Piscinibacter gummiphilus: one gene and its partner. The protein of the gene in region 1 binds, or shares a complex with, the protein of each later gene. Links are inferred from orthologs where the notes say so. Each region holds a gene or a part of one and is shown on either strand. Other genes may lie near its edges.

Region 1 (6,926 bases):
CCGCCATGGCGCGGTGAGCCGCCCGGTGGCCCTCGCGATGGCCCAGGGGGCGCTCGCGCGGGCGCCGGCCGGGCTCGCGCTGGCGGTCACGGGCATCGCGGGGCCGGGCGGCGGGTCGCCGGACAAGCCGGTGGGCACCGTGTGGCTCGCCTGGGCGGTCACGGGGCAGCCCGCCGAGGCGGTGCTGCTGCAGCTCGCTGGCGACCGGGCATCCATCCGCCTGCAGACGGTGCGTCATGCGCTGCAGGCCGGGCTCAAGGCCCTCTGAGGAGGTCCCTCAGCGCTGGCCGTGCCAGATGCCTTCGATGGACAGTGTGTGGTGCAGGTCCCCGCGGCCCCAGCGGCCGCGGAAGCGCTGCCGGTCTTCGGAGAAGCGCGCGAAGAAGTAGCCCTGGCCGTAGGTGTCGGTCCACTCGCAGCGCAGCACCACCTCGTTGCGCATCTCGCAGGGGCCGAGCGTGCCGGGCACCTCGCGGCCGTCCGGTTCGACGAACACGTAGCGGCCCACGGTGCGGTCGTTCCGGTCCTCCCAGAAGACGGTGGTGACCGGCAGCCGCCGGCCGCCGCTGAAGATCTCGCCGGTGTACCTCGTTTCCTCGGGGGCCGACGTGGCGCAGGCCTGCAGCAGCGCGGCGAACGCCGCCAGGGCCAGGGCGCGCGGCGCGTTCATGACCGGCGGGTGTTGAGGTCCACGCTGCGGCGCTTGGCCAGCGTCACCATGTCCTGGCCGGCGTTGATGAACTCGACCTGACCCTCGCGCATCTGCTGGCGGGCCTTGTCGAGGTCGGCGGTGGCGGACGAATCGAAGGCGTCGGCCGCGGTTTTCGCGCCGGCGCCGAGCTTGCCGAAGCCGGCGACCATGCGGGCCTGGATGTCGCGCACCTCCGGCGATTTCATCTCGGTCTTCTCGAGCGTGTCACGGGCACGGCCGATCGCGGCGGCCGATTCGCGCATGATCGCGGCCTTCTCCGGGTTCGTGGCCGCCGCCTGCACCTTGGTCATCGCCTGCTGCACGTCGGCCTGGGCCATGGCGGTCTGGCCCGCCGCGTTGAGCGCCACGAGGTCGGTGCCGATGGGGTCGATGCGGCTGCAGGCCGTGAGCGCGGCCAGGCCGAACGAGAGCAGGGCGACGGTGATCGGGCGCATGGCGGTTCCTCGGGAGATGGCGTTCAGGACGACAGGGCGAGCCGGCGGCCCGGGCCGCCCGGCTTGCGGGCGCTCACCGCGACCCGCTCGCAGATCATCAGCGACAGGCGACGCAGGCCGGCCCACGCGTCGAGGGGCCAGCCGGGGTGGCGCAGGCCCTTGGCGAGGCCGTCGCACACTTGCGCGGCCTCGACGAGTTCGGCGAGGGCGATGTCGGTGAGCACCGGTGCGGCCCGTTCGAACAGGCGTTCCTTCGCACCCCAGACCCGCGCCTCGCGCAGGGCCATCGGCAGCGGCTTGCCGTCGTTCATCGCGTCGCGCACGCGCTTGAGGGCGAGGATGTCGTTGGCGAGCGTCCAGTGCACGAGCACGGCCGCCTCGCCTTCGGCCTGCAGGCCGTCGAGCATGCGCAGCGCGCGGGCCACCTGGCCGGCCAGCACCGCCTCGCCGAGCTTGAAGACGTCGTAGCGGGCCACGTTGAGCACGGCGCTTTCGATCTGCTCGAAGCTCAGTTCACCGGCGGGGTACAGCAGGCCGAGCTTCTGCACCTCCTGGTGCGCGGCCATCAGGTTGCCCTCGACGCGGTCGGCGAAGAAGGCGAGCGTCTGCTGCCCGGCCTCGCCGTCCATCACGCGCTGGCCCTGCGCGGCGAGGCGCTGGGCGATCCACGTGGGCAGGGCCTTGCGGTCGATGGCGTCGACGCGCACCGTGACCCCGGCGCCGTCGAGCGCGAGGAACCACGCGCTGCTCTGCTGCGTGCGGTCGAGCTTGGGCAACTGCACGATGGTGACGACGTCTTCCGACAGCGTCTCGCAGTAGCGCTGCAGTGCTTCGGAGCCGTCCTTGCCCGGCTTGCCGGAGGGGATGCGGATCTCGACGATCTGCCGGTCGGCGAACAGGCTCATGGCCTGCGACGCGCCGAGCAGGCCGCTCCAGTCGAAGTGGGCGCCAGCCACCGTGTGCACCTGGCGTTCGGTGTGGCCCGCGGCCCGCGCGGCGGCACGCACCGCGTCGCACGCTTCCTGGGCGAGCAGCGGCTCGTCGCCGTAGAGCGTGTAGATGGGGCGCAGGCCCTTGGTGGCGCACTGCTTCAGGTGGCCTGCGAGCTGGTCTGCCCGGACTTGCATTCCGGCCTCCTCAGAGTTTGACCGCGCCGAGGCGGCGCATCACCTGAAGCGCGATGTCGTCCTGCATCGCGCGGTACAGCAGCTGCTCCTCCTGCTCCTTGGCGAGGGCATCGCGCTCGTTGTAGGTCATGTCGCGCGTCTGCAGGATCTCGGTGCGGGGGATCAGCTCGCGCCCGTTGTTCGCCTTCAGGCGGAACGTGAGGCGTTCGCGCAGCTGCAGTTCACGCACCTGGCCGGTGGACGTGAACGCGACCACGTTGCGCTCCTGGGCGTCGACCAGCACCTCGAAGATGGCCTCGGCGGCCGGCGGGGCGTCGACGAGGCGGGTGGAGGGCGACGAGGCCAGCGCGCGCCGCAGGGCCACGCCCATCGACGACGTGGGCTTGAAGCCCGAGAGGTGCAGCGTGCGGAACGGCAGCTCCGGCGGGCGGCGGAGCTGGAAGCCGCATCCGGCGAGCGCGCCCGCGCCGGCCGCGGCGGCCAGCACGGACAGGCACAGCCGCCGGGACACGGGCGTCGGGCGCTTCGGCATCAGACCACCACGTTGACGAGCCGGCCCGGCACGACAACGATCTTCTTCGGCGGTTTGCCTTCGGAGAAGCGGATGAACTCGGGGTTGGCGAGTGCAAGCGCCTCGATGGCGGCCTTGTCGGCACCGGCGGCCACGCGGATGGAGCCGCGCAGCTTGCCGTTGACCTGCAGCATCAGCTCGATCTCGTCCTGCACCAGCGCGGCCGGGTCGACCTCGGGCCAGGTCGCGTCGAGCAGGTCGCCGCCGACGGCCGCATAGCCCAGCTCGTTCCACAGGTGCCACGTGATGTGCGGGCAGGCCGGGTACAGCACGCGCAGCAGGATGCCGTACGCCTCGCGGATCACCGCGGGTGCATCGCCCTTGAAGCCTTCGAGTGCGTTCAGCAGCTTCATCGCGCCGGAGACGACGGTGTTGTACTGCATGCGCTCGTAGTCGTAGCTGACCTGCTCGAGCACCTTGTGCACCTCGCGGCGCAACGTCTTCGCGTCGTCGGACAGCGCCGAGGCGTCCACCGCGCCAGAGGCGCGCACCGCGTCGGCGTGCTTGACGCCGAAGTTCCAGATGCGGCGCAGGAAGCGGTTCGCGCCTTCGACACCGGCGTCGTTCCACTCGAGCGTCTGCTCGGGCGGCGACGCGAACATCACGAACAGGCGGGCCGTGTCGGCGCCCTGGCGTTCGATCAGCTGCTGCGGGTCGACGCCGTTGTTCTTCGACTTGGACATCGTGGTCCAGCCTTCGTACACCACCGGCTTGCCGTCCTCCTTGTGGACGGCCGACTGCACGTGCGCGTGTTCGTCGCGCACGATGTCGAGGTCGTGGGCCCAGTAGTAGTCCTTGCCGCCGGTGTCGTGCGTGCGCGAGAACGCCTCGTTGAGCACCATGCCCTGCGTCAGCAGCTTCGTGAACGGTTCGTCGATCTTCACGAGGCCCAGGTCCCGCATCACCTTGGTCCAGAAGCGCGCGTACAGCAGGTGCAGGATGGCGTGTTCGATGCCGCCGATGTACTGGTCCATCGGCATCCAGTACTCCGTGCCGGCGCCCACCATGGCCTTGTCGTTCGTGGCGTCGCAGTACCGCATGAAGTACCACGAGCTGTCGACGAACGTGTCCATCGTGTCGGTTTCCCGGCGCGAGGGCTTGCCGCAGGTGGGGCAGGCCACGTTCAGGAAGGCCGCGTGCTTGTTCAGCGGGTTGCCGCTGCCGTCGGGCACGACGTCTTCCGGCAGCACCACCGGGAGGTCCTTCTCGGGCACCGGCACCGGACCGTGGTCCGGGCAGTGGATGATGGGGATCGGGGTGCCCCAGTAGCGCTGGCGGCTGATGCCCCAGTCGCGCAGGCGCCACGTGGTCTTCTTCTCGCCGAGGCCCTTCTGGGCGAGGGCCGCGGCCACCGCGTCCACCGCGGCGCCGTGGGACAGGCCGCTGAAGTAGTCGGAGTTGATGGTGACGCCGCGCTGCTTGTCGCCGTACCACTCCTGCCAGTGGTCGTAGCTGAAGTGTTCGCCGTCGATGGTGACGACCTGCAGGATGTCGATGCCGTACTTCTTCGCGAACGCGAAGTCGCGTTCGTCGTGCGCGGGCACGCCCATCACGGCGCCGTCGCCGTAGCTCATCAGCACGTAGTTGCCGACCCACACCGGCACCTGCTCGTGCGTGAGCGGGTGCGTGACGAAGAGGCCCGTGGGCACGCCCTTCTTCTCCTGCGTGGCGAGTTCGGCCTCGGTGGTGCCGCCGGCCTTGCACTCCTCGATGAACGCGGCCACCTTCGGGTCGGCCTTCGCGGCATGGGTGGCGAGCGGGTGCTCGGGCGCCACGGCGCAGAAGGTGACGCCCATCACCGTGTCGGCGCGGGTGGTGAACACGTACAGGCGGCCGTCCTGGATCAGTTCGCCGTCGGCGCCGCGGATCTCGTGCGGGAAGGCGAAGCGCACGCCCTCGCTGCGGCCGATCCAGTTCTCCTGCATCAGCTTCACGCGCTCGGGCCAGCCGGGCAGGCCGTCCTGCACCTGGTCGAGCAGCTCACCGGCGTATTTCGTGATGTTCAGGTAGTAGCCCGGGATCTCGCGCTTCTCCACGGGGGCGCCCGAGCGCCAGCCGCGGCCGTCGATCACCTGCTCGTTCGCGAGCACGGTCTGGTCGACCGGGTCCCAGTTGACGATCTGGGTGCGGCGTTCGCAGATGCCGGCCTCGAGCATCTTCAGGAACAGCCACTGGTTCCACTTGTAGTACTCGGGCGAGCAGGTGGCGACTTCGCGCGACCAGTCGATGGCCAGCCCCATCGCCTGCATCTGCTTCTTCATGTAGGCGATGTTGTCGTAGGTCCACTTCGCCGGCGGCACCTTGTTCTTGATGGCCGCGTTTTCGGCGGGCAGGCCGAAGGCGTCCCAGCCCATGGGCATCAGCACGTTCTTGCCCTTCATGCGCAGCTGGCGCGTGAGCATGTCGTTGATCGTGTAGTTGCGCACGTGGCCCATGTGCAGTTTGCCGCTGGGGTAGGGCAGCATGGAGCAGGCGTAGAACTTGGAACGGCTCGCGTCCTCGGTCACGCGGTAGGCGTCGGCGGCGGTCCACGCGGCCTGGGCGGCGCGTTCGATCTCGGTCGGTTTGAAGTCGGGGCTCATGGGAGGGCGCAATCAGGGGCGCTCGAAGGGTGTCCCCGATTATAGAAAGCACGGTGCGCCCTTCGGGGGCCGACCCCATTGCGGCGCGGCCCGTCCGGGCTTAAAAAGGCGCCGGGCACCCGCCCGGACGGCCGCGAAGTCGGCCGAAAACCACAACGGAGACAAATCATGTTCACGAAACGCTTCCGGCGCCAGGCGCTGGCGGCCGCCGCATTGGCGTCCGCGATCCTTCCCGCGTCCGCTGCCCACTGGGCCCTCACGGGCGACGTGGGCGCGCACGACCCCTCGATCCTCCGGGAGGGGGACCGCTGGTTCACGTTCAGCACCGGCGAGGGCCTGCAGGTGCTGGCCGGCGACAGCACCGGCCGCAACTGGACCCGCGCGCCGCGCATCTTCCTGTCGCCGCCATCGTGGTGGAAGACCTACGTGCCGAACCAGAAGGCCAACGACGTCTGGGCACCCGACGCCCACCAGTTCAACGGCAAGGTGTGGGTGTACTACGCGATCTCGAGCTTTGGCAGCAACACCTCGGCCATCGGCCTCGTGTCGGCGACCAAGGTCAGCGACGGCCGCTGGACCGACAACGGCCTGGTGCTGCGCTCGACGAGCGCCAACGACTACAACGCGATTGACCCGAACCTGGTGATCGACGCGTCCGGCAACCCCTGGCTCGCGTTCGGATCGTTCTGGAGCGGGCTGAAGATCGTGCGGCTCAACCCGTCGACGATGAAACCCACGGGCTCGCAGACGTCCATCGCGAAGCGCAGCGCGGGCATCGAGGCGCCGGCCATCACCTACAACAACGGCTGGTACTACCTGTTCGCGTCCATCGACAAGTGCTGCCAGGGTGTGAACAGCACGTACAAGATCATCTACGGCCGCTCGCGTTCCATCACAGGACCTTACCTCGACAAGGCGGGCAAGAGCCTGCTGAGCGGCGGGGGCACGGTGTTCGACGCCGGCAATGCGCGCTGGAAGGGGCCGGGCGGGCAGGACGTGGGGCATGGCGTGATCGCGCGGCATGCGTACGACGCGACGGACAACGGCAACCCGAAGCTGCTGATCAGCGACCTCAAGTGGACCAGCGACGGCTGGCCCACGTACTGACTCCCTTCATTTCTTGCGCCGGATCGTGGAGCTCATCATCTGGCTCCACGACCCGTCGGCCTTCTGCGTCCACCCCGAGAACTCGCGCGTGTCGTTGTCGATCCACTTGATCACGTCGCGGTACTTCGCGGTGCCGTTGCCGTCCATCGCCGGCCCGTCGGCCGCCATCGTGAGCGTGGTGCCATCGGCCTCGCGGGTGATGTCGTAGACCCACAGCTTGGGCATCATCGAGCCGATCCAGGTGCCCGTGAACTTCTTTGCCTCCGCGTCGTAGCCGAGGGTCAGCACCATGGTGCCGGTGTCGCCGCCCGGCATGCCGCAGGTGCCCACGCACTGCACCCAGAAGGGCCCGAAGCGGGTCACGGTCTCGGTGCCCTTGTAGACCTCGTCGCC
Region 2 (9,959 bases), 2.3 Mb from region 1 along the record:
TCCTGCGCGATGCCGTCGTAGTAGCTCTTGCCGGTCAGTGCCTTCATCTCGTCGGCGACGAGCGCTTTCGAGCCGAGGCATTCGACGATGGAGGCGATGTAGAACGGGCCCACGTCGACGACGTAGGCCGATTCGCCGCGCGACGCCTCGACCTCGGTGAACCCATGCGTCGCCAGGTGGGCGCCGGTGGCCTTGGCCGCGCGCTGGGCGGCGACCTTCAGCGGGTCGATCAGGTCGTAGTTGACGCCGGCCTGTTCGTAGCTGAGGGTGTCGTTGGCGGTGGGCGGGGTGGACTTGGTGTTCATGAGCGGGTTCGGACGTCGGTGCCGGCGGAGGGGCCAAACCCGGATTATCGGGCAGGTGACGATCCGCGTCGTGTTGCACCCGACGGCGACCGTAGAATGCCCGGATGTCCTACCTCGTCCTGGCTCGCAAGTACCGCTCCCGCGATTTCGAATCGCTCGTGGGGCAGGAGCACGTCGTGCAGGCGCTGGGCAACGCGCTCACGCAGCAGCGCCTGCACCACGCCTACCTGTTCACCGGCACCCGGGGCGTCGGCAAGACCTCCGTGTCGCGCATCCTCGCGAAGGCGCTCAACTGCACCGGGGCCGACGGCCAGGGCGGCATCACCGCCCACCCGTGCGGCGTGTGCGATGCCTGCCGCGACATCGACGCCGGCCGCTTCGTCGACTACGTCGAACTCGACGCGGCGTCGAACCGCGGCGTGGAAGAAATCTCCCAGCTGCTCGACCAGGCCGTCTACAAGCCGGTGATGGGGCGCTTCAAGGTCTACATGATCGACGAAGTGCACATGCTGTCGAACACCGCGTTCAACGCGATGCTCAAGACGCTCGAGGAGCCGCCCGAGTACCTCAAGTTCGTGCTGGCCACCACCGACCCGCAGAAGGTGCCGCCCACGGTGCTGTCGCGCTGCCTGCAGTTCAACCTGCGGCCCATGGCGCCGCAGACGGTGCTGGAGCACCTCGGCAACGTGCTGGGCGCCGAACAGATCCAGGCCGAACCCGGCGCGCTGCGCCTGCTGTCGCGCGCCGCGCGCGGCTCGATGCGCGACGCACTGTCCCTCACCGACCAGGCCATCGCGTTCGGCGCCGGTTCGCTCACCGAGGCGGGCGTGCGCCAGATGCTCGGCGCGGTGGACCGTTCGCACGCCGTGCGCCTGATCGACGCGCTGGCCGCGGGGCAGGGCGCCGAGGTGGTGGCCGCCGTCAACGACCTGCGCGGCCTGGGCCTGTCGGCCACCGGCACGCTCGAGGAGATGGCGTCGCTGCTGCAGCAGATGGCGGTGGTGCAGGCCGTGCCCGACGCGCTGGACCCGGCCGATCCCGACAGCGCCGCGCCCGTGCGCCTCTCGGCGCTGCTGCCGGCCGACGAGATCCAGCTGCTCTACAGCATCGTGCTGCACGGCCGTGCCGAGCTGAACCTCGCGCCCGACGAATACAGCGGCCTCGTGATGGTGCTGCTGCGCATGCTGGCGTTCCGTCCGGCAGGTGGTGCGCCCGCGCCCGCACCGGCGCGTCCGGCCTCCGCTCCAGCCGCGTCGTCACCGGCGCCGGCGCCGGTCGCCGCGCCCGTGGTGGCGCCGGTGTCCGCTCCGGTCTCCGTGGCCGCGCCCGTGCCGGTCCGTCCGCCGATGCCCGCTCCCGTGCCTGCGCCTGCGCCAGTTCGCGCGGCCGCACCGGCCCCGGTGCCCGTCCCGGCGCCCGCACCCCGCGAACCCATGCGCCCCGCGGCGGTCGCCCAGGCCCCGGCCGTGCGTGTGCCGGTCCCGGTGCGCGACGACGAACCTCCGGCCTGGCTCGACGAGCAGCCGTTCGACGGCGAACCGTCGAACGAGGCGCCCATGAGCCTGGACGACTTCGAACCCGACCGCGGCGAACCGTCCGAGCCGGTGGTGGCCCCGGTGGCGCGCCGTCCGCTGCCGGCCGATCCCGCGCCGACCCTCCACGTGCCCACCCAGATGGGCGCGCGCTGGAACGACGTCGTGATGCAGCTCAACGCCGCGGGCGCCATCTCGGCGCTGGCCCGCGAGATGGCGATGCAGGCGCATTGCCTGGCCGTCGAGACCCGCGACGGCACGATGGTGTGGCGCCTGATCGTCGAGCGCGAGATGCTGCGCGCGCCGGCCCAGTGCAACAAGGTGCAGAGCGCGCTGTCGGAGCTGTTGAAGCAGCCGGTGCGCTTCGAGTTCGAGAGCGGCCAGGCCACGGACACGCCCTCCCTGCGCGCCTCGGCCGAGCGCAACCGCCGCCAGGCGGAGGCCGAACAGATCATTTCCAACGACCCGCTGGTGCAGTCGCTGATGCAGCAGTTCAAGACGGCGCGCATCGTGCCGGGGTCCGTCAAATTCCACTGAAGTCCAGTCCAAAAGGATCACACCATGATGAAGAACCAGATCGCCGGCTTGATGAAGCAGGCGCAGCAGATGCAGGAAAACCTCAAGAAGGCCCAGGACGAACTGGCCACCATCGAGGTGGAAGGCCAGTCCGGCGCCGGCCTCGTGAAGGTGACCATGACCTGCAAGCACGACGTCAAGCGCGTCGTGATCGACCCGAGCCTGCTGGCCGACGACAAGGACATGCTGGAAGACCTCGTGGCCGCCGCCTTCAACGACGGCCTGCGCCGCGCGGAAGAGGTCTCCCAGGAGAAGATGGGCAAGCTCACCGCCGGCATGCCGCTGCCCGGCGGCATGAAGTTCCCGTTCTGAGTCCGTGGCCGCATCCGCCCTCGAGGCGCTGATCGACGCCCTGCACCTGCTCCCGGGCGTGGGGCAGAAGTCGGCGCAGCGCATGGCGTTCCACCTCCTGCAGCACGACCGGGTCGGTGCGCAGACGCTGGCGGATGCGCTCGACACGGCGCTGCACGACGTGCGGCACTGCGAGCGGTGCCACACGTTCACCGAGGCGCCGGTGTGCAGCACCTGCCTCGACCCCGAACGCGATCCGAAGCTGCTCTGTGTGGTGGAAACCCCCGCCGACCAGGCCGCGATGGAACGCACCGGCAGCTACAAGGGCCTCTACTTCGTGCTGATGGGGCGGCTGAGCCCGCTCGACGGCATCGGCGTGTCCGACATCGGGCTGCAGGCCCTGATGGACCGCACGGCCGACGGCGTGGTCGACGAGGTCATCGTCGCCACCAACTTCACCGCCGAGGGCGAGGCCACGTCCCACGTGATCGCCGAGGCGCTCAAGTCGCGCGAGGTGCGGGTGACCCGGCTCGCGCGCGGCGTGCCCATCGGCAGCGAACTCGAACACGTGGACCTGGGCACCATCGCACACGCGCTCGTGGCGCGGCGCTGACCCCCCTTCAGGTCGCGTCCACCTTCCACCGCACCCGCGGTGACCGGAGCGCATAGCGTTGCCGGTACTGCGCGGGCGACACCCCCGCCTCGCGGCGGAATACCCGCCGGAACGCCGCCGGGTCCGCATACCCGCACGCCTCGCCGATGGCCGGCACCCCGTCGAGTGACAGTTCGAGCAGCACCCGCGCCCGCTGGCACCGCAGGCCGTGCAGGTGGTCGAGTGGCGAGTGACCCAGGGCCTCCTGGAAGTGGCGCAGCAGCGTGCGCGGGCTGACCGCGGCGGCGTCGGCCACCTCGCGCAGCCGGTACGGGCGGTCGAGGTGTTCGCCCATCCACGCGACGGCCAGCGCCACCGGGCTGCCACGCGTGGTGCCGAGGTGCGCCTGCGCGGCGGCGCGCACGGCGGCATGCTGGCGGTCGGGGTCGTGCTGGTGCACGTTCGCGCAGGCCTGGGCCAGCTCCGGGCCCACGGCCAGGCGAACGAGTTCGAGTGCGACGGGGATCAGCGTGGCAGACTCGGCCCCGCTCAGCAGCGGTCCGTCGTGCAGCCAGGCACTGCCCGGTGCCACGGCGACGTGAGGGAAGTCCTGGCGGAAGCCGCCCGACTGGTACCAGGCGAGCGCGACGCGCAGGCCGTCGATGCGGCCGGTGCGGGCCGCGAGCCACGTCGCGGCCCCGAGGGTGACCACGAGTGCGCTGTCGTCGAAGGCCGCGGCGATGCGCTTGACGGCCGCGTCGAGCCCGTCGAGCGTGTGGCGGAGCGATGGCATGTCGCGGGCCAGCAGCGATGGCACGAACAGCGCCCGGCGCGGGTGGCGCTCGCTCCGCAGGCCTGCGTCGGCATACCCGCGAAGCTCGGCCGGCAGCCCCCGCAACGGCCGGCCGGCCGCGTCGACGAGCCGCCAGCCGATGTGGGGCGCGGCGTCGCCGTGCTGCAGCGTCGAGATGGTGTTGGCCGAGCGCAGCACGTCGACGAACGACAGCGCGGCGCCGGCCAGCGCGTGCGGGCAGACCATCACGTCGACGTGGGCGGCGAGGGTGGGGGTGGACATCCGGGTGGCGGGATCGGCTCGGTGGTTGGCCATTCTCGCTCTGCCTGCCGGGGCGGGGTGTCACTACGATGACCCGCACTCCATCCACTCCCACCGGACCCCGATGAACGCCACCCTCCGCCACACCGCTGCCGCCGTGTCCCTGCTGCTGTCCGTCTGCCACGTGCAGGCCCAGGTGGCGCCGGCCACGCTGTCCACGCTCGACGAGCGCATCGCCGCGGTGACGCCGAAGCTCACCGCGTGGCGGCGCGACATCCACGCGCACCCCGAGCTGTCGGGCCAGGAGAAGCGCACCGCGAAGACCGTGGCCGACCACCTGCGCGCGCTGGGCCTCGACGTGCAGACCGGTGTGGGCGGCACAGGCGTCGTGGGCACGCTCAGGGGCGGCCTGCCGGGCAAGGTGGTGGCGTTGCGCGCCGACATGGACGCGCTGCCGGTGGCCGAGGCCACCGGGCTCCCGTTCGCGTCGACCGTGAAGGCGCGGTACCAGGGCAAGGAAACGCCGGTGATGCACGCCTGCGGCCACGACGGCCACGTGGCGATCCTGATGGGCGTGGCCGAGGTGCTGGCCGGCCTGCGCGAGCAGGTGCCGGGCACCATCAAGTTCGTGTTCCAGCCCGCCGAGGAGGGCAAGCCCGACAGCGGCGACGGCCACGCGCACGACGACGAGGCCTGGGGCGCCAAGGCCATGGTGGCCCAGGGCGCGCTGAAGGACGTGCAGGCCATCTTCGGCCTGCACCTCACGTCGAACATCCCGCTGGGCGTGGTGGGCTACCGCTCGGGCCCGCTGATGGCGGGCTCGGACGGCGTGCAGATCAAGGTGTCCGGCCGGGGCACGCACGGCTCGTCGCCGTGGACGGGCGTGGACCCGATCTTCGCCGCGTCGCAGGTCGTGGTGGGCCTGCAGAGCATCGTCAGCCGCCAGCTCAACATCACGAAGGAGCCGGCCGTGCTGTCGATCGGGTCCATCCACGGCGGCAACCGCGACAACATCATTCCGGATTTCGTCGAGATGCAGGGCACGCTGCGCACGTTCGACGAGACCATGCGCACGGAGGCGAAACAGCGCATCGTGACGACGGCCCAGTCCATCGCCGCGTCCTCCGGCGCGAAGGCGGACGTGAGCTTCGGCCCCACGGCCTACCCCGTGACCTCGAACCCGGCCGCGCTGACCGAGGCTTCTCTGCCCGCGCTGAAGCAGGCCGCGAACGGCAAGGTGGCGGTCATCCCGAAGGTCAGCGGTTCGGAGGACTTCTCCGAGTTCCAGAAGGTGGTGCCGGGCTTCTTCTACTTCATGGGCGCGGCCCCGAAGGGCAAGGATGCGGCCACCGCCCCGGCCAATCACTCGCCGATGTTCGACTTCGACGAGGCGGCGCTGCCGATGGGCGCGCGCACGCTGGCCGTGCTGGCCCTCGACTACCTCGCGAAACCCTGACAGGGCCCGAGACCTGCGGCGATACTCCGGGGTTCCATCCCGAGGAGGACGCCGCATGGCCACGATCGCGAGAGGTTCGTTCACCGTCGACATGAGCCCGCAGGGCGAGGCCGACACCCGCGACGGCGTGAGCCTTGGCCGCCTGTCGCTGCGCAAGCGCTTCGAGGGCGACCTCGACGCCACCGGCGAGGGCCAGATGCTCACCGCGATGACCCCGGTCAAGGGTTCGGCCGGCTACGTCGCCATCGAGCGCGTCACCGGCGCCTTGTCGGGCCGCGCCGGCGCGTTCGTGCTGCAGCACACGGGCACCATGGACAAGGGCGCGCAACAGCTCTCGATCACGGTGGTGCCCGATTCGGGGACGGGAGACCTGGCCGGCATCACCGGCGCCCTGCGCATCCGCATCGCGGACGGGCAGCACTTCTACGAGTTCGAGTACACGCTGCCGGCCGGCGACTGACGGCGCACCACGCTGTCGACCGTGCGCCCGCGGCCGAGCAGCAGCAGGCGCGTGTCCAGGTCGACGAAGGCGTTGTCCGGCGCCTCCGTGCCGAGGTCGTGCAGCGCCCGTGGTGTCACCTGGGCGAATCGGAGCGGCCGGCTCCGTCCAAGCGACCGCCACAGCCGATGCGACGCCTCGGACTGGCGGGCCCCGCTCAGCAGGCAGGCGCCGCCGTCGAGCATCCACTGGTAGATGCGTGTGGCGAGGCCCAGGCGCTGGTGGTCCGCGGCGAACTTCGCGTGGGGCGAGAAGACCTCGCCCTGCGGCGCTGGCACCCGCGCGAAGGCCACGTACCCCGCGAGGCCCGGCCGGTCCGCCGGAACGACGTAGACGTACACCCCCGACGGGGCCGACCGCCAGAGGAGGGTTGCGGTCGACGGGTCCGCCGGCCGCCAGGCCCTCAGCGGGCCGGGCAGCGTGGGCAGGCGCCGCGCGAGCGCGGCGAGGTCGAGCTCGATCTGTCCCGGGGGCAGCCGGACGTCGATGCGCATGGTCCTCAGCCCTCCCGCGGCCAGGGCGGATGTGCGGGCGGCGGGACGACGAGCACGTCGCAGCCGGCCTCGGCCATCAGGCGGCGCGCCACGCCCAGGTGCAGCCGCCCCACGGGGAGGCGAGAGCGCCAGGCCCGAAGCGCGACGAGGTCGACGCCGAAGGTGCGGGTGGCCGAGACGAGGTGGGCGGCCATGGCGCCACTCGGGCGCACGTGCAGCCGGGCCGGGCGGCTCGGTCCGTCGTCGGGGAAGCGGGCCTCGAGCCGGCGGCGCGTGGCCTCGACGCGGTCGCGCCAGTGGCGGGCGACGATGTGCTGCGGCACCCCGAGCGCCTGCATCAACTGCTCCTCGCTCGTCTGCATCACGTGCAGCGCGTGCACTTCGGCCGCGCCGGTGAGGCCCGTCGCCGCTTCGGCGATGGGGGCGATGTGGCTTTCGAGGCCCACCGGCGCGAGCGCGCGCGTGTAGCGCACGCCGCCGCGGCGAGTCGACAGCAGCACGGGACAGACACAGGTGCGGAGCACCTCGGCGGGCGTGCCGAACCAGGCCCGCAGGCCGGGCGGCAGGCCGTCCATCACCAGCAGGTCCCAGGCGGCATTGGCCGCGGCGAGGTCGTCCACGGCGACCGCGCACACGAGCACGCGGGTCAGGCCGTGTTGCGTGCGAAGCCAGTCGGCCTGCACGAGCACGTCGGCCAGCGCGACGGGGGACGAACCGTCGCCCACGGACACCAGCACGATGGCCGCGTCGTCACGCGTCGCGAGCCGCGCCGCACGGCGGATGGCGCTGCCGGCGGTGCCTTCGGCCAGCACCGCGATCGTTCGAAGAAGTTTGCGCATTCCCTGCACTCCGGTTGCCCGCACGGTGCGATGCACCGGCGGAAAGCGATGGCCGGCGCCGGCCGCGAGCCCACGAGGGCAGGCGCGGCCGATTCCGGCGACATGGGGTGTCGACCGGAGAGGGCGGGGTGGGAGCCGGTGCGCGAGTGCGCCCGAGGGAGGAGGTGTCTCACCTGACCGTTCCGGTCGTGCAGTGAGAGCCCGGCGGCCTGCGGTGGTGAACCGGAGGGGCCGGGCCTAGGGATGTGCGGCCAGGCCCTGGCGCCGCGGGGGACGCGTGGTGCGGGGGAGGGGACCGGTCGCCACCACGGCACGGCCTGCCGCGGGGGCGGAGGTGTCGAGGAGGGCGAGGGTGGCGGGCATGCGGCGATTGTAGGCCGGATGCCCGCGAGGGTTGGTCAGTGCTTCTTCTTGACCGTCTTCTTCGCCGGTGCCGACTTCTTCGTGCCCGACGTCTTCTTCGACGGCGCGGCCTTCGTGGACTTGCCCGCCTTCACGCTGCCGTGGCTGGCCTTCGCGGAGGCCTTGCTGCTGCCGCGCGCGGCCTTCGATGCAAGGTAGACCACAATGGTCTCGCCCGGCTTGAACCTGGCGCTCGCACTGGTCTTGTTCCACTCCGCCACCTGGTGCGGCGTCACGCGGTAGCGCTTGGCCACGGTGGCGACGGAGTCGCGCTTGCCGGCCTTGAGCGTCACGCGCCGCAGCGGCGGCACGTCGGGCGTGAGGGCCATGACGGCGTTGTCGGCCAGTTCGGGCGACACGTCGCGCTGCGAGGTCTGCGCGCGCGGCACGAGCAGCGTCGAGCCCGCCTTCACGAGCATCGACGGCGGGATCTTGTTGACCTCGCGCAGGTCGGACTCGGGCATGCCCACGCGCTTGGCGGCCTCGGCCGGGTGCAGCGTGGTGGGGGCGACCCAGGCCGTCCACGTGGCCAGCGGCCCCTGGTGCAGCGAGATGTTGCGGATGAACTGGCTCGCGTTGTCGTACGGCAGCAGCAGCTGCGGCGTGCCGGCAGCGAGGATCACCGGCTTGTTCATCTGCGGGTTCAGCGTGTGGAACTCGTCGCGCGAGACGCCGGCGAGCGCGATGGCGAGGGACACGTCGATGTCGCGCTCGATGGGCACGCTCAGGAAGTACGGGTGGTTCTCGAGCGGCGGCAGCCTGATGCCGAAGTCGGCCGGGCGCGCGATGATGTTCTTCACCGCCTGCAGCTTCGGGACGTAGTACTGCGTCTCGTCCGGCATCTTGAGGCTCAGGTAGTCGGTGGGCAGGCCCAGGCGCTGGTTGCGCTTGATGGCGCGCTGCACGCTGCCCTCGCCCCAGTTGTAGGCGGCCAGCGCGAGCTGCCAGTCGCCGAACATGCCGTACAGCTTGCCCAGGTAGTCGAGCGCGGCGCGCGTGGACGCGAGCACGTCGCGGCGGTCGTCGCGGAACACGTTCTGGCGCAGCTCGAAGTACTTGCCGGTGGCCGGCATGAACTGCCACATGCCCGACGCCTTCGCGGACGACACGGCCTGCGGGTTGAACGCGCTCTCGATGAACGGCAGCAGGGCCAGTTCGGTGGGCATGCCGCGGCGTTCCACCTCCTCGACGATGTGGAACAGGTAGCGGCTGCCGCGCGTGGTCATGCGCTGGACGTAGTCGGGGCGCGAGGAGTACCACTGTTCGCCCTTCTGGACGAGCGGCGTGTCGAGGTCGGGGATGGCGAACCCACGGCGCAGGCGGTCCCACAGGTCGACGGTGGCGGCCGCGGCGTTGAGGTCGACGGCCTCGTTCGGGCGCAACGGGTCGATGGGGGCGGCGACGGCCTGGTTCGGGTCGATCGTGCGGGGGGCCGAGGCGGGCGTGGCGGCGCTGGCGGCCGACTGGGCGGCGCGGACGATGTCGGAGACGTCGTCGTCGGCCGCGTCGGCGCCGCCGTTCGGGGCGACGGTGGAGCAGCCGGCCAGCCACGCCGAGAGCAGGAGGGCGGCGGCCGCGGCGGCGCGCCGCAGGGAGGAGGGTTGGATCATCGGAATTCGTTTTTCCATTGGCGGAGGGCAGCCAGCACGTCGACTTCGTCGCGGCTGCCGGCGCCATGGCGCTGGGCGGCCTCTGCGACGGCGGGGACGCCGCAGCGGAGGAACGGGTTGATCAGGCGCTCCTGCCCGATGGCGCCGGGCAGGGTGGGCAGGCCGCGGGCGCGGAGGTCCTCGCAGCGGGCCGAGTAGTCGAGCAGGTCGGTGTTGCCGGGCTCGACGGCGCGGGCGAACTTCAGGTTGGACAGGGTGTATTCGTGGGCGCAGCAGACGCGGGTGTCGCCGGCCAAGTCCGCCAGCCGG

The links.
Region 2: the proteins of holA (region 1) and dnaX are in contact, whole or in part, in a cryo-EM structure (PDB 8GIZ), measured with the Escherichia coli proteins. The link is inferred for Piscinibacter gummiphilus from one-to-one orthologs.

The regions. Positions count from the first base shown.
Region 1 is NZ_CP015118.1:5,847,391-5,854,316, reverse strand. Bases 222-3,028 are described here. They hold holA (DNA polymerase III subunit delta), read right to left. Parts: upstream 2,274-3,028; coding sequence 1,170-2,273; downstream 222-1,169. Other genes in these bases: leuS (leucine--tRNA ligase), read right to left, coding at 2,805-3,028; A4W93_RS26830 (LPS-assembly lipoprotein LptE), read right to left, coding at 2,284-2,805; A4W93_RS26840 (hypothetical protein), read right to left, coding at 667-1,146; A4W93_RS26845 (hypothetical protein), read right to left, coding at 278-670; A4W93_RS26850 (CinA family protein), read left to right, coding at 222-268. Also shown: more of A4W93_RS26850, read left to right, coding at 1-221; more of leuS, read right to left, coding at 3,029-5,426; A4W93_RS26820 (arabinan endo-1,5-alpha-L-arabinosidase AbnA), read left to right, coding at 5,595-6,533; A4W93_RS26815 (DUF1579 domain-containing protein), read right to left, coding at 6,540-6,926. UniProt on the Escherichia coli protein: Part of the beta sliding clamp loading complex, which hydrolyzes ATP to load the beta clamp onto primed DNA to form the DNA replication pre-initiation complex.
Region 2 is NZ_CP015118.1:3,592,148-3,602,106, reverse strand. The notes cover bases 1-2,891. They hold dnaX (DNA polymerase III subunit gamma/tau), read left to right. Parts: upstream 1-409; coding sequence 410-2,374; downstream 2,375-2,891. Other genes in these bases: recR (recombination mediator RecR), read left to right, coding at 2,730-2,891; A4W93_RS16170 (YbaB/EbfC family nucleoid-associated protein), read left to right, coding at 2,399-2,725; A4W93_RS16180 (AIR synthase-related protein), read right to left, coding at 1-305. Outside these bases: more of recR, read left to right, coding at 2,892-3,317; A4W93_RS16160 (GlxA family transcriptional regulator), read right to left, coding at 3,325-4,404; A4W93_RS16155 (amidohydrolase), read left to right, coding at 4,475-5,806; A4W93_RS16150 (DUF3224 domain-containing protein), read left to right, coding at 5,862-6,266; A4W93_RS29695 (N-acetyltransferase), read right to left, coding at 6,230-6,799; A4W93_RS16145 (universal stress protein), read right to left, coding at 6,805-7,638; A4W93_RS16140 (transglycosylase SLT domain-containing protein), read right to left, coding at 8,037-9,650; gloB (hydroxyacylglutathione hydrolase), read right to left, coding at 9,647-9,959. UniProt on the Escherichia coli protein: Part of the beta sliding clamp loading complex, which hydrolyzes ATP to load the beta clamp onto primed DNA to form the DNA replication pre-initiation complex.